DNA from 2 places in the Priestia sp. 40 genome. Region 1 is predicted to be linked to the other one. Evidence: a T-box and tRNA genes for the amino acid it is inferred to sense, from the RefSeq annotation. Region 1 holds a T-box; the other holds one or more tRNA genes.
The links. A T-box is a leader RNA that pairs with one kind of tRNA and senses whether it is charged. The one in region 1 lies ahead of ileS (isoleucine--tRNA ligase), so its partner is inferred to be a tRNA-Ile.
Positions count from the first base shown of each region.

Region 1 (8,195 bases):
AAAACGCAAAAAGATGTAGCAGATATGCTAGGCATTTCTCAGTCTTATATTTCAAGGCTCGAAAAACGAATTATTAAACGGCTGCGAAAAGAATTTAATAAAATGGTTTAAGTAAAAAAGCTGATTGTATAAGGGCTGAGAAGCATCTTATACAATCAGCTTTTTTGGCGTGGAATTGTCAGAATTGTAAAAGTGCATATTTTTTCCTTCTGAGGAGATACTGAATTCAGAACATCATCTCCTGTTAGGAGGGAAAGAGTTGACAAGAAATAAAGTAGAAATTTGTGGAGTAGATACTTCGAAACTTCCCGTATTAAAAAATGAAGAAATGCGAAAGTTGTTTAAACAAATGCAGGCTGGAGATGGAACAGCAAGAGAAAAGCTAGTAAGCGGAAATTTACGTCTCGTACTCAGCGTGATCCAACGTTTTAACAATCGTGGAGAATTTGTTGACGACTTATTTCAGGTTGGATGTATTGGATTAATGAAATCCATTGACAATTTTGATTTAAGTCAAAACGTGAAGTTTTCTACATATGCTGTCCCAATGATTATAGGGGAAATTCGCCGCTATTTACGTGACAATAATCCAATCCGTGTTTCTCGTTCCCTTCGTGATATTGCTTATAAAGCTCTTCAAGTTCGTGAAAGGCTTATGAGTGAAACATCCAAGGAACCTACAGCTGAGGAAATTTCAAAAGTCCTAGAAGTACCGCATGAAGAAATTGTGTTTGCTTTAGATGCTATCCAAGATCCGGTTTCTCTATTTGAACCTATTTACAATGATGGTGGAGACCCAATCTATGTCATGGATCAGCTAAGCGATGAACGCAACCGTGATTCAACTTGGATTGAAGAAATTGCTTTGCAAGAAGGTATGAGAAGATTGAACGAGCGAGAAAAACTAATTTTACGAAAGCGCTTCTTCCAAGGTAAAACACAGATGGAAGTTGCTGAAGAAATTGGTATTTCTCAAGCGCAGGTTTCTCGTTTGGAAAAAGCTGCTATTAAACAGATGAATAAAAATATTCAAAGTTAACAAAAGCTCTCTAAACTGGCAGCTGCTCGTGTTCATACAATCAATACCATTCACTTTATTTGATGTTCAACTTAATAAGCATCGTGTCTATAAAAACGGACACGGTGCTTATTTTGTATGTATAAATGAATACATGATCAAAAGATATTTATATCAGATTTCCTATTGCTGTGAGGAATTCTAGCTACTCGTTGAGAATGTCTCTTGATGAAAAGATGTGTAATTAGTGAACAAAATGCCTATAGAACGAGAATGGCAGAGAAAAAATAAGCTTTTCCTTCATGAAATGAAAATTTGAAAATATATATAGGCTAAGGAATAAAGTTGGCTATAGGAGGAGAGATCATGTTAAAGATTTCAGAATTTCAGCTGAAAGATGTAGTGAATGTAGCTGATGGAAAAAAACTTGGAAATGTAGGGGATATTGATATTGACTTAACAACGGGAAAAATACAGGCCGTCATTATCGGAGGCTCTCGTGTATTAGGTTTCTTTGGAAAAGATGATGAAATTGTGATTCCGTGGAAAAATATTGTGAAAATTGGTTCTGATGTCATTTTAGTACGTTATAAAGACGCATTTCAGCCTGAAGAGAATTAGTTTTTTGTCAACAGCACCTAGCAATCTGTGGTACAATATGTGAGAACAAATGAAACAAGGGATGTGTCACATACATGAATCCTGAGCCATTAAAAAAAAGCCATCACGAGTCGTTTATGTGGCTGAGCCCTTGGGTAGAAAAGAATGATATGCTTGTTGTTGGTTTCACCACAAAAAATGGTGGCGTGAGTAAACCTCCATTTGCTTCTTTTAACCTAGGGCTTCACGTAAACGATAACGTAGAAGATGTTATTGCAAATAGAAAAATTTTAGCAGCCGAACTAGACATGTCTTTTGAAAGCTTTGTATGTGCTGAACAAGTACATGAAGCAACTGTTCAAAAAGTAACAAAAGCCGACTGTGCAAAAGGACTCTACAAGTATGAAGAGGGCATAAAAGCAACGGATGGCATTTATACAAATGAATCTGATATTTTGTTAGCTTTATGTTATGCAGATTGTGTTCCGCTGTACTTCTATGCGCCTGATCACCATTTAGTTGGTCTAGCTCATGCCGGATGGAAGGGAACAGTGAAAGATATTGCAGGAAATATGATTCGACGTTGGGTAGAACAAGAAAATGTTCCGGTTGAAGATATTTACGTGGCGATTGGCCCTTCGATTGAAGATTGCTGTTATGTTGTCGATAACCGCGTCATTACACAAGTAAACGAAGTAGTGGGCCAAAATGGATATCAAGAAGTAAGCCCTGGACAATACGCGCTTAATTTAAAAAAAGTCAATAAGCTGCTGATTCAAAACGCAGGCGTATTGCCGGAACGAATTTTAACATCGTCGTATTGTACAAGCTGTGAAGATGACCTGTTCTTCTCACATCGCCGCGACCAAGGGAAAACAGGACGCATGTTTAACTTCATAGGCTTTAAGGAGGAGTAATTACATAGTGACAGCTAGCGTAAGTGAAAATCTAGAAGCAGTTCAACAAACAATTGCTGAAGCGTGTAAAAAAGTTAATCGAAATCGAGAAGATGTAGAGCTGATTGCTGTAACAAAATACGTTTCCACAAAACGAGCAGCAGAAGCAGTGGATGCGGGCATTTTACATCTCGGAGAAAACAGGGATGAAGGTCTTCTAGAAAAGTATGAATCAATTGGTGAGAAAGCGACCTGGCATTTTATCGGAAGCTTACAAACAAGAAAAGTAAAAAATGTGATTGATAAAGTTGACTATATTCATTCACTAGACCGATTATCTTTAGCAAAAGAAATTGATAAACGTGCAGGACATCGTATAAAATGTTTTGTACAAGTTAATGTTGCCGAAGAACAATCCAAGCATGGCCTTGCTGTAGAAGACGTAATTCCATTTATTAAATCCCTTGAAGAATTTACAAATATTCAAGTGGTTGGATTAATGACCATGGCTCCTCACACAGATGATGAGCCCGCGCTTCGCAGCTGTTTTCAAGGTCTAAAAAAATTGCAGAGTCGTATACAAGAACTAAATTTGCCATATGCACCGTGTACGGAGCTATCAATGGGAATGTCAAACGATTATGCAATTGCAATTGAAGAAGGAGCAACATTCATTCGACTAGGAACCACGTTAGTTGGGAATGAACGTTAAGGAGGTGTAATTCAAGATGAGTATGAAAAATCGCTTTAGAAGTTTCTTTGCTCTTGATGACGATACTGAATATGTAGAAGAACATTACGAACAAGAAGAGTCGGTAGAAGAGCCTGTACAGCAGTCGAGACCAGCAGTGAAAGCTAGTCAGCAGCCGAATCAGCAGCAAAATGTGATTAGCTTGCAAAGCGTTCAAAAATCATCAAAAATGATGCTTTGCGAACCGCGCGTCTATGCCGAAGCACAAGAAATTACGGATCATTTAAAAAATCGTAAAGTCGTAGTTGTTAATTTACAGCGCATTCAACGAGATCAAGCAGTGAGAATTGTCGACTTTTTAAGTGGTACAGTTTATGCTTTAGGCGGGGACATTCAAAAAATTGGAACCGACATCTTTTTATGTACACCTGATAATGTAGACGTAAGCGGAAGCATTTCAGATATGATGGGAGAACACGATACAACAAACGTAAAGAGGTGGTAGTTTTTGGACATCGTTTTTGGGATTCTCGCAAAATTGATTGGGCTTTACTCATGGGCACTGATTATTTACATTTTGATGTCTTGGGTACCCGATGTAAGAGCATCTAAGTTTGGCCAGCTGCTTGGCAGCATTTGTGAACCTTACTTAGAGCCTTTTCGTAAAATCATTCCGCCTATTGGCATGATTGATATTTCACCTCTTGTTGCAATCTTTTTACTACGATTTGCGGAAAGAGGCGTGTATTCACTTAATAATGTGATGGGGTTTATTTAAAAAAGGAATCGCTGGATTCCTTTTTTACATACCAATAGTAGGAGTAATAATATGTCTATTTATGAACATTTTAGGCAAGAAGAACATGGGTTTATTGATCAAGTTCTTCAGTGGAAAGAAGATGTCCTACATCAATACAGCCCAAAATTAACGGACTTTTTAGATCCAAGAGAGCAGCAGATTGTGACGGCTATTGTCGGGACTGAAGGAGAGGTTCAAGTTTCATTTGATGGTGGACAACCGTTTGCTGAACGCAAGCGTGCGCTGCTATATCCGGATTACTATGTGCCTGAAAGCGAAGATTTTCAGTTGCATATGTACGAATTGAATTATCCTAAAAAGTTTGTGACGATTGAACATCCTCAAGTTCTTGGTTCGGCGATGTCTTTAGGACTGCGCCGTTCAAAATTTGGAGATATTTTGGTCGCGGGAGACGATATTCAGCTTGTAGTTGCAGAGGAAATTTCTTCCTATATTGAGATGAATTTAACATCAATTGGAAAAGCCAAAGTTTCACTTTCTTCTATTCAAAGAGAGCAGCTGCATGTGGTAAAAGAAGAGCTGATTGAACACGTTTATACAGTTTCTTCAATGAGGCTTGATGTTTTGCTATCGACTATTCACAATTTATCAAGACAAAAAGTCCAGCCGTTTATTGCAAATGGAGCGGTAAAAGTAAATTTTAAAGTCATTGAACAGCCGTCTTTTGAATGTCATGAAGGTGATATTTTGTCGCTTCGTGGCCACGGCAGAAGTCGTATCCTTTCACTTGAAGGCAAAACTAAAAAAGAAAAATGGCGAATTGTTGTAGGAAAGCAGAAATAAAGAAATCTACTAGCAGGAAATTTTAAAAATATGTCGAATAAACCATTACTAATGATGTAATGAGACAACACGGAGGTGGCCTAGATGCCTTTAACCCCTTTGGATATTCATAACAAAGAGTTTAATCGCGGGTTTCGCGGATATGATGAAGATGAAGTAAATGAGTTTCTTGACCAAGTAATTAAAGACTATGAGCTGGTAATGCGTGATAAAAAGGAGTTAGAAGGAAGAGTATCTGAATTAACAGATCGTCTTGGACATTTTACTAACATCGAAGAAACGTTAAATAAATCAATTTTAATTGCTCAAGAAGCAGCGGAAGATGTAAAGCGAAACGCTGAAAAAGAAGCGAAGCTCATTATAAAAGAAGCAGAAAAAAATGCGGACCGTATTATTAATGAAGCACTGTCTAAGTCTCGTAAAATTGCGATGGACATTGAGGAGACGAAAAAGCAGTCTAAAGTATTTAGAACTCGTTTCAAAATGTTAATCGAAGCACAGCTTGAAATGTTAAACAGCGATGACTGGGATCAGTTGATGGATTATGAGATGCCAGCGCTAGAAGAAAAAATTGACTAGTCGAGACATCATCTTGACTTCTCACGTTTTGTTGTCATATAATTTGGTAACAGATGAAATTTCATATCAAACAGTACGGAGACAGGGAGAGTAGCTTTTTTAGTTTGTCAAAGCGAATCGAGGATGGTGCGAGCTCGATAACAAACAAAAAAGTGAAAATCACCCTAGAGTACCATTGCTGAAATGATGATAGTAAGCAGTGGCGGTTTATTCACGTTACGAATGCAAAGAGGATTTGCGTGCAGCAAATCTACTAGGGTGGTACCGCGGGAGACCTTCTCGTCCCTTTTTGGGATGAGGAGGTCTTTTTGTTATGGTACAAAAAGATATGAAATTTACGTTTTTTTTTTTGGAGGGTAAAACATGGAATATAAAGATACATTATTGATGCCAAAAACTGAATTTCCGATGCGTGGAAATTTACCGAACCGCGAGCCTAAAATGCAAGAACAGTGGGCTGAAATGAATATTTATAAAAAAGTGCAAAAACGTACGGAAGGTCGTCCGCTATTTGTCCTGCATGACGGACCTCCATATGCGAATGGCGATATTCACATGGGACATGCCTTAAATAAAATTTTAAAAGATTTTATCGTTCGCTATAAGTCAATGTCAGGCTTCTGCGCACCTTATGTACCAGGCTGGGATACACACGGTTTGCCAATTGAAACAGCTTTAACAAAAAATAAAAAAGTAAACCGCAAAGAAATGACGGTAGCTGAGTTCCGTAAGCTTTGCGAACAGTATGCTTGGGAACAAGTAAACGGCCAGCGTGAGCAGTTCAAGCGTTTAGGCGTACGCGGAGATTGGGATAATCCATATGTAACGCTTCAGCCGCAGTACGAAGCGCAGCAAATCAAAGTGTTTGGTGACATGGCGAAAAAAGGCTACATCTACAAAGGGTTAAAACCTGTGTACTGGTCCCCTTCAAGTGAATCTGCTTTAGCAGAAGCGGAAATTGAATACTATGATAAGCGTTCAGCTTCTATTTACGTAGCGTTTAACGTAAAAGATGGTAAAGGTGTGCTTGAACAAGATGAAAAATTCATCATTTGGACGACAACACCATGGACAATGCCAGCTAACCAAGGGATTGCTGTCAATCCTGAGCTTCAGTACAGCGTAGTTGAAGCAGACGGAGCAAAATATGTAGTGGCAACTGAACTGATTGAAACAGTTGCTAAAGAAATTGAATGGGCTGAATATAAGACGCTTCGTACAGTAAAAGGTTCAGAACTTGAACGCGTGGTAGCTGAACATCCAATCTACAAGCGCGATTCTTTAGTTGTTCTTGGCGATCACGTAACAACGGATGCTGGTACTGGATGTGTTCATACAGCACCGGGACACGGGGAAGACGACTTTATCGTTGGTCAAAAATACGGTTTGGAAGTTCTTTGTCCAGTTGATAGTAAGGGTCATATGACGAATGAAGCACCAGGATTTGAAGGGTTATTCTATGATAAAGCGAATAAGCCGATTACAGACAAACTAGAAGAAGAAGGCGCGCTGTTAAAATTAAGTTTCATTACCCACTCATATCCACATGACTGGCGCACAAAGAAACCAACAATTTTCCGTGCAACAGCACAGTGGTTTGCGTCTATTAAAGATTTCCGTGAAGATTTATTAAAAGCAGTAGAAAAAACAGAATGGGTGCCTACTTGGGGTGAAACGCGACTTTATAACATGGTGCGTGACCGCGGAGACTGGTGTATTTCTCGTCAACGTGCATGGGGCGTGCCGATTCCGGTATTTTATGCTGAAAATGATGAGCCCATCATTACGGACGAAACAATTGAACACGTATCAAATCTATTTAGAGAGCATGGATCAAACGTATGGTTTGAGCGTGAAGCAAAAGACTTGCTTCCAGAAGGCTTTACTCATGAAGGAAGCCCAAATGGCCGCTTCACAAAAGAAACAGACATCATGGACGTATGGTTTGACTCTGGCTCTTCACATCAAGCTGTTCTTGAAGAGCGTGAAGACTTACAGCGTCCGGCTGATTTGTATTTAGAAGGTTCTGACCAATACCGCGGCTGGTTTAATTCAAGTCTTTCTACAAGTGTAGCTGTAACGGGTGAAGCACCTTATAAAGGGGTACTTAGCCACGGATTTGCTTTAGACGGTGAAGGTCGCAAAATGAGTAAGTCATTAGGAAACGTTGTAATTCCAGAAAAAGTAATGAAACAACTAGGTGCAGATATTTTACGTTTATGGGTAGCTTCTGTAGATTACCAAGCTGATGTTCGTGTATCTGATAACATTTTAAAACAAGTAGCAGAAGTATATCGTAAAATCCGCAACACGTTCCGTTTCTTACTAGGAAACTTAGCGGACTTTAATCCAACAACTGACGCTGTAGCCGTTGAAGACCTTCGTGAAGTAGACCGCTACATGCTTGTGAAGCTGAACAAATTAATTGATAAAGTGCAAAAATCTTATGATTCATATGAATTCTCAAGCATTTATCACGCAGTGCATAATTTCTGTACAATTGATATGAGTTCATTCTACTTAGACTTCGCAAAAGATGTATTGTACATCGAAGCAGAAAATAATGTAGAGCGTCGCAGCATTCAAACGGTCCTTTATGAAACGTTATTATCGTTAACGAAATTAGTGTCTCCAATTCTTTCTCATACAGCAGACGAAGTATGGGTTCACATTCCAAATGTAAAGGAAGAAAGCGTGCAGCTAGTTGATATGCCAGAGGTTCAAGAAATTGAAGGAGCAGATCAATTAGTAGAGAAATGGGATGCGTTCATGGAGCTTCGTGATGAAGTATTAAAAGCGCTAGAACAG
Region 1 is NZ_JBMPZA010000005.1:947,556-955,750, reverse strand. It holds gene sigE (RNA polymerase sporulation sigma factor SigE) at 1-111, shown strand, start outside; gene sigG (RNA polymerase sporulation sigma factor SigG) at 260-1,039, shown strand; gene ACO1DI_RS05980 (YlmC/YmxH family sporulation protein) at 1,385-1,639, shown strand; gene pgeF (peptidoglycan editing factor PgeF) at 1,714-2,535, shown strand; gene ACO1DI_RS05970 (YggS family pyridoxal phosphate-dependent enzyme) at 2,543-3,226, shown strand; gene ACO1DI_RS05965 (cell division protein SepF) at 3,243-3,710, shown strand; gene ACO1DI_RS05960 (YggT family protein) at 3,714-3,983, shown strand; gene ACO1DI_RS05955 (RNA-binding protein) at 4,035-4,808, shown strand; gene ACO1DI_RS05950 (DivIVA domain-containing protein) at 4,893-5,387, shown strand; T-box leader at 5,457-5,677, shown strand; gene ileS (isoleucine--tRNA ligase) at 5,751-8,195, shown strand, end outside.

Region 2 (8,195 bases), 240 kb from region 1:
AGGTATTCTGGTTACCGTTCTTATTCAGAGCAGCTCAGGAACTACTGTTATTACGGTAGGCCTGGTAAGTGCCGGTTTTATGACTTTGCGCCAAGCTATAGGGGTTATTATGGGCGCAAATATCGGTACGACAGTTACAGCTTTTATAATCGGAATTGACATTTCGAGCTACGCTCTTCCTATTCTCGCAGTGGGAGCGATTTTACTCTTTTTCTTTAAAAGTAAACCTGTTCAAAATTTTGGTCAAATCGCTTTTGGGTTCGGAATGTTATTCTTTGGTCTAGAGCTTATGGGAAGCGGGATGAAGCCGCTTCGCTCACTTCAACAGTTTCATGACTTAACTGTAAGCATGAGTGATAATCCGATTTTAGGAGTTGTAATTGGCACTTTATTTACGGTGATCGTTCAAAGCTCTAGCGCTACTATTGGAATTCTACAAGAACTTTTTGGACAGGGTGCTATTGATATACATGCCGCGCTACCTGTATTATTTGGAGACAACATCGGTACGACTATTACCGCTATTTTAGCTTCAATCGGGGCAAGTGTGGCAGCAAGAAGGGCTGCTTTAACGCACGTCATGTTCAACTTAATTGGTACAACTATTTTTTTAATTGTCTTGCCGTTATTCACTCGTCTTGTGGAGTACTTGAGAGAGGCAATGGGCTTAAATCCAGAAATGACGATTGCATTTGCTCATGGTCTCTTTAACACAACCAATACCATTATTCAGTTCCCTCTTATCGGTCTGCTTGCTTTAATTGTTACAAAGCTGATTCCTGGTGAAGATGCTGCTATAGACTTTAAACCTAAGCATCTTGATCCTATTTTTATTGAACAGTCTTCTTCAATTGCTCTTGGGCAGGCAAAAGCAGAGCTTATTCGTATGGGAGAATTCGCGACGATTGGACTAGAAGAAGCTAATAGTTATTTGAAGACGCGCCATCTTAAACATTCTGATGCTACTATGCAAATTGAAAATGCCATTAACAATTTAGATAAAAAAATCACGAATTATTTAGTGTTATTATCTCGCTCTTCCATGTCAGAAGCTGAAAGCGAAGAGCATTCTGTGCTTCTAGATACTGCGCGAGATATTGAGCGTATTGGCGATCATTTTGAAAATATCATTGAACTTGTTGATTATCAAATTACAAATAAGGTGAAAATGACAAAAGAAGCTAATACCGACTTAGCTGACATGTTCGAATTGACTATTTTAACAGTTAAAGAAGCTGTTTTTGCTTTAGAAAAAGTAGATAGAGAAAAAGCAGTCCAGGTCATTCAAAAAGAAGAGCAGATTGATGCAATGGAGCGTCTGCTTCGTAAGAAACACATTTTACGTCTAAATGAAAATGTATGTACAGGTTCTGCTGCTATTGTTTTTGTCGATATTATTAGCAACTTAGAACGAATTGGGGATCATGCTGTTAATATTGCGGAAGCGGTACTCGGAGATCGCTATCTAAAGACATGTTCAAAGGTAAAATAAAGAAAGACCTTGCTTATGCTAGGTCTTTCTTTATAGGATTGGTTATTGTATGATAAATAGTAATAATAAAAAGGATAGGTGCAGGCATGGCTATTTTATGTTGGGCATTAATTATCATTAGCTTTGTTGTATCGTTTGTTGGGTTGGTTTATCCCATCATCCCAAGCGTGCTATTTGTAGCTCTAGGATTTGTTATATACGGTTTATTTTATGATTTTAGCTCCTATAGCTGGTTGTTTTGGGTGATACAAGGATTGTTAGTTGTCGCACTTTTTTTAGCAGACTATATAGCTAATATTATTGGTGTGAAAAAATTCGGAGGCACTAAAGCAGGTGTTTGGGGAAGTACAGTTGGGCTGCTTGTGGGTCCGTTTGTCATTCCGGGATTTGGAATTATTTTAGGGCCGTTTATCGGAGCGATTGTAGGAGAACTTATTGTTCATCGGACCACCATTAGCAACGCAGTAAAAATTGGAGTAGGTTCGGTTATTGGCTTTTTTAGTGGCGCTATTTCAAAAGGATTTATTCAACTGCTGATGATTGCCTATTTTTTATACGCTGTTTTAAAATAATATATTGACTTTAGGCTAGAAACATGTTAAATTTTTAATGTCGCTAGTAAATGTTATATTGTTCCACAGTAGCTCAGTGGTAGAGCTATCGGCTGTTAACCGATCGGTCGTAGGTTCGAGTCCTACCTGTGGAGCCATGGCGGTGTAGCTCAGCTGGCTAGAGCGTACGGTTCATACCCGTGAGGTCGGGGGTTCGATCCCCTCCGCCGCTATTTTCCAATTTACATTTGTGACATACATAATTCATATTGTTCCACAGTAGCTCAGTGGTAGAGCTATCGGCTGTTAACCGATCGGTCGTAGGTTCGAGTCCTACCTGTGGAGCCATGGGGACCCTTAGCTCAGCTGGTTAGAGCAGACGGCTCATAACCGTCCGGTCGCAGGTTCGAGTCCTGCAGGGTCCACCATTTATAGGGTTGGAGGAATACCCAAGTCCGGCTGAAGGGATCGGTCTTGAAAACCGACAGGGGTGTTAAAGCCCGCGGGGGTTCGAATCCCTCTTCCTCCGCCATACTATTGTTTATTCAAAGCTTCTTTTGAGAAAAAGAAGCTTTTTTTATGTTTAAAAGAATAGCGAATGGGAATTAGGTAAATATAAATCATGGATTAGGTACTTTTTATTTGAAACAGTAGGGTAAATTTGCTAATCTAAACGTATATGGTGCTTTTGCGCCAAAATGCTTACATATTTTGAAGGAGGAATTATTCATGGCTTACAAATTACCAGAACTACCTTATGCATACGATGCACTGGAACCACATATCGACAAAGAAACAATGAATATTCACCACACAAAACATCACAACACATACGTTACAAACCTAAACGCTGCTGTTGAAGGCAAAGCGGACTTAGAAAGCAAAAGTATTGAAGAGTTAATTTCAAACTTAGATGCTGTTCCTGAAGATATCCGTACAGCAGTACGCAATAACGGTGGCGGTCATGCGAACCACTCATTATTTTGGACAATCCTTTGCCCTAACGGCGGCGGTGCTCCAACTGGTGAATTAGCAGACGCTATCGCTAGCAAATTCGGAAGCTTTGATCAATTCAAAGAAGAATTTGCAAATGCAGCTAAAACTCGCTTCGGTTCTGGCTGGGCTTGGTTAGTTGTAAACAACGGCCAATTAGAAGTAACAAGCACACCAAACCAAGATAGCCCATTAATGGAAGGCAAAACGCCAATTCTTGGTCTAGACGTTTGGGAGCACGCTTACTACCTAAATTACCAAAACCGCCGTCCAGATTACATTTCAGCATTCTTTAATGTTGTAAAATGGGACGAAGTTGCTAAACGTTACGACGCTGCAAAATAAGCTGAAGACGTATTTAAGAGCCAGTAAAGTAATTATTACCTTTACTGGCTTTTTTGTTTTCCAATTCTTTTACATATCTCCTTTTCTTTTTCACACACTAGGTGTAGAAGAGAAAAGGAGTTTTTTGATATGCCTTTATTAAAAAAAGTAGTTGGAGATGTAGAAGTTAGTAAAGATTTACTTTTGCTTTTAATTATAGGCGGTCTTTATGCCTTGGCTATTTCAATTTCCAATTCGTTTGTTAACATTTATCTGTGGAAGCAATCAGGCGAATTTTCAGATCTCGCTATTTATAATTTAGCGGTAGTGGTGCTTCAGCCGCTTACGTTTATTTTAGCAGGTAAATGGGCCAAACGAATTGACCGGGTTGTGGTTTTAAGGTTAGGTGTATCTTTTTTAGCTGTTTTTTATATCGCTGTATTAGTCAGTGGAGCTAACGCAGCCGAGTATTTAGTATTGCTTGGTGGACTGCTGGGTATAGGGTATGGCTTTTATTGGCTAGCTTTTAATGTGCTAACTTTTGAAATTACAGAACCTGATACAAGAGACTTTTTTAATGGATTTTTAGGGATCTTAAACTCTTTTGCAGGGATGATTGGTCCTTTAGGAGCGGGCTTCGTTATTTCCGCTTTGTATGAATCACTTGGGTATAAAATTGTGTTTGGTGTATCGTTGCTATTGTTTATCGGTGCCGTTGTGCTTAGTTTTTTTATTACAAGACGCGCAGCGGAAGGAGTATACAAATTTAAAGAAGTATGGGCTGAACGAAAAGTCAATAAAGACTGGAATCGAATATTGCAGGCTCATTTCTTTCAAGGGTTGCGTGAAGGTACGTTCATTTTTGTTGTATCCGTCATGGTATTTATTACGACGGGAAGTGAATTAGCATTAGGAACATATGGACTGGTGAATTCAGCGGTTGCGTTTGTAGGCTACTATGTTGCCTCAAGATTTATTAAGCAAAAAAATCGTCTTCGATTTATCTTCACAGGGGGCCTCCTTCTCTATGGAGCAGTCTTTTTGCTTATCTTTAACTTATCGTATCCAAAGTTAATTATATATGCCGTTTGTATTGCCATTGCTTATCCTATTTTGTTGGTTCCATTCATTTCTCTAACATACGATGTGATTGGACGAGCAAAAGACGTTGTTTCAAAAAGAATTGAATACATTGTTGTTAGAGAAGTATTTCTGAATATTGGACGCGTCGTTTCCATATCTTTATTTTTAATAGCTGTACTATTTTTTGATGAAGCAAAAAGTATTCCTATTTTATTAGCTATTGTTGGAGCAGGGCATACGATCATTTATTTTTGTGTGAGACATATCTCGCAGCCTCTGCACAAAAAAGAAACGACTGTTACTCCTCCAGTATTAAATGAAGGAGATGGAGAGTCTCCAGCTTAGAGTATTGTGAGCTCCTTCATTTGCACTATGGAAAATGTCTCGCTTTTCTTTTAAAATAAATACGTTGTGTAAATAGGCACCTGTCAGGTGTCTATTTATTTGCTAAATATCTGATTTTATGGTGTTATGGTATATATGTTTTATAAAGTGTAGGTGTTGGTATGAAAAAGAAAAAAAGAAGAAAAAGTCACGTGCCTTTTCGTGTGAACTTACTTTTCTTGACCGTATTTGCCCTATTTTCCGTATTAATTTTGCGGTTAGGACTTGTTCAAATTGTTTACGGTGAGAATTACGAACGAGAAGTCGAAAAAACTCAGGACGTTACAGTCAGTACGCCTGTTCCTCGAGGGAAAATGTACGATCGTTATAACCGCGTAATTGTAGATAATACCTCTTTAAATACGATTACATATACTCGTTTTCAAGGAAATACAGCTGAAGAAAGGCTGCGCATCGCTAAAAAGTTAGCCACTATGATCGATGTTCCTTACACTACAAATGTGATTGATGTTCCAGAAAATAGAAAGAATAAAGATGCTAAAAACGCGGTAAAAATTACAGAACGCGACATGAAGGATTATTGGATTATGCTTCACCCTAAAGAAGCGGAGCAGAAAATTACGCAAGCTGATCGCAAAAAAGTTCAAGATGGTGAAATGACTGATGACGAACTGTATCAACGTCAGTTAGACCGCATTTCTAAAAAAGATTTAGAAAGTTTAAAGAGCGATTTAGAAGTTCTTGCCATTAAGCGCCAAATGGAGGCAGGTTATTCTAACACGCCCCAAATTGTTAAAAGCGGTGTGACAAATGAAGAGTATGCCGTTGTAAGTGAGCACTTAGATGAACTTCCAGGTGTTGATACAACGACGTATTGGGATCGCTCATACCCAGAAAACAGTACTCTCCGTACTTTGCTTGGAAATGTATCATCTGCCAACGAGGGACTGCCTAAAGATAAAGTGCAATATTACTTGTCAAGAGGCTATAGCCGAAATGACCAAGTTGGGACGAGCTATTTAGAGAAGCAATACGAAGCTCAGCTCAGCGGTCAAAAAGAAAAAGTCCAATATGTAACAGATAATAAAGGAAATCTCCTTGATACAATTCAAGTGTCTAAAGGTGAACGAGGCAGTGATTTGGTTTTAACTATTGATATGGAGCTTCAAAAAGCGGTAGAAAAACAAATTACGGAGCAGCTTTTAGCCAAAAAGCAAATGAAGGGAACGCAATTTTTAGACCGTGCTTTTGTGATTATGATGGATCCTCACACAGGAGAAATCTTAACAATGGCAGGTAAAAAATACACCGTTGATAAGAAGACTGGAGCGCCTAAAATAGAAGATTTTGCATTAGGCAATATTTCAACATCTTATACAATGGGCTCTGTTGTAAAAGGAGCAACGGTTCTAGCCGGCTTAGATTCAGGAGCTATTAAGCCAAACACAGTGTTCGTTGATGAACCGTTAAAAATTAAAGGAACACCGGTTAAGAAATCAGCTGAGGCTGAAGGGTTAGGGCCCTTAACGTATTCATCTGCGTTAAAATATTCATCTAACGTATTTATGTTTAAAACGGTAATGGCTATGGCTGGGTTACAGTATCATAAAAACATGACTTTACCGATTAAACCCGATACATTCAGCGAACTGCGTTCTTACTACAGTCAGTTCGGCTTAGGTGTATCAACAGGCATAGACCTTGATAACGAATCAACAGGTGTCCAAGGCGGAAGCGATGTTCCAGGTACGGCGCTTGATTTAGGAATTGGTCAGTATGATACGTACACGCCGCTGCAGCTTGTTCAATATACTTCTGCAATAGCTAATGGAGGCTATCGCATCAAGCCGCAGCTAGTAAAAGAAATCCGAAAACCAACGATTAAAACCGATGAAATTGGCGGTACGCAGCATTCATTTGAACCTGATGTGTTAAATCGTATCACGATGAAAGAAGAATACATTAAAGATGTTCAAAATGGCTTTAAGCGCGTTACGCAAGAACAAGGCGGTACAGGGTATGCAGCTTTCCATACGGCGAACTATAATCCTGCTGGTAAATCAGGAACGGCACAAGCCTATGAGAAAAACCCAAGCGGAGGGGATCCGATTAAAGTTAATAATTCGAACTTTGTGGCCTTTGCTCCGGCAAATGATCCTGAAATTGCAGTAGCTGTCGTGGTACCATCGGCATTTGTGCCAAGTGCACCAAATACCATTACAAAAGAGCTTGCTCGTTCTGCGCTCGATACTTATTTTGATTTAAAGAAAAAAGGTGAACAAGAAGTAAAAGATCAAGAAGAGAATCAACAGGCTGTCATTGCAAACGACGCCAATTAAAGAGGCTGGGAAAAAAGCATATTAGTTGAAGTAAGATCCGAACGAAGTTGATTAAGAATCAGCTTCGTTCGGATTTTTTTATTGGTAGGGTGAACGTAGATTTCATGTATGTAGGTGCTTCTAGCGGTTGTTTGGAGGGAAAGGCGAAAGCGACGAGGAGGCTCACCGGCCGCCCGTGGAAAGCGAAGCCTTGCACGGAAATCAATAGTGGTGTCGGAAGTAGTTCGTAATACCTTATTTATCCAATTTACCCATCTTTACATTGAATTAATTTAGTTATGTCTCTACCTCTTCTTTTTTTATCGGAAATCTTTACATATATGGTTTTTTATTGAATTTAAGGGTCGTAAGAACTAGTTTTTTACCTGAAAAACACGCAGATATACCTTCATTTACAAAAGCTTTACATTGAGTTAAAACACAATTAATAGTCGGCTATTATTCTGTAAGTGTAAGGATTAATAGAAATGATCAAAATAAGGGGAAGCGTTTCGGCTTCTCGTATTTATTTACACTGATAGTAAACAATAGATATTAAATAGACATAGAGAGACTTTTATTGTGCTCAAAACGGTTAAAGACGATGAAGGAGGATTATCCAATGGCAATAACAATGGAATTGACTAACAAAGAAAAAGTGAATACTCCGCAAACAAAAGAAATTGTATATAAAACAAAAGGTTTGAATTTATGGTATGGCGACACACATGCCTTAAAAAATATTGATTTAGACATTCATGCTAACGAAGTTACCGCGATCATCGGTCCATCAGGGTGCGGAAAATCAACATATATTAAAACGTTAAATCGTATGGTAGAAATGACTCCAATTGTTCGTACATCAGGTGAAATTGAGTATAGAGGGAAAAATATTTTTGATAAATCGTACCATGTGGAAGAGCTGCGCACGCAAGTAGGAATGGTTTTCCAAAAGCCAAATCCGTTCCCAAAATCTATTTATGATAATATTGCGTACGGTCCAAGAATTCATGGCGTTCGCAACAAGAAAAAACTAGATGAAATTGTTGAAAAAAGTTTACGAGGAGCAGCTATTTGGGACGAAGTTAA
Region 2 is NZ_JBMPZA010000005.1:1,183,464-1,191,658, reverse strand. It holds gene ACO1DI_RS07260 (Na/Pi cotransporter family protein) at 1-1,492, shown strand, start outside; gene ACO1DI_RS07255 (DUF456 domain-containing protein) at 1,579-2,064, shown strand; tRNA gene ACO1DI_RS07250 (tRNA-Asn) at 2,127-2,201, shown strand; tRNA gene ACO1DI_RS07245 (tRNA-Met) at 2,203-2,276, shown strand; tRNA gene ACO1DI_RS07240 (tRNA-Asn) at 2,317-2,391, shown strand; tRNA gene ACO1DI_RS07235 (tRNA-Ile) at 2,395-2,471, shown strand; tRNA gene ACO1DI_RS07230 (tRNA-Ser) at 2,483-2,575, shown strand; gene sodA (superoxide dismutase SodA) at 2,773-3,381, shown strand; gene ACO1DI_RS07220 (MFS transporter) at 3,511-4,788, shown strand; gene ACO1DI_RS07215 (peptidoglycan D,D-transpeptidase FtsI family protein) at 4,950-7,127, shown strand; gene pstB (phosphate ABC transporter ATP-binding protein PstB) at 7,741-8,195, shown strand, end outside.
Region 2: it encodes a tRNA-Ile, which carries the amino acid that the T-box ahead of ileS (isoleucine--tRNA ligase) is inferred to sense. The anticodon was not compared.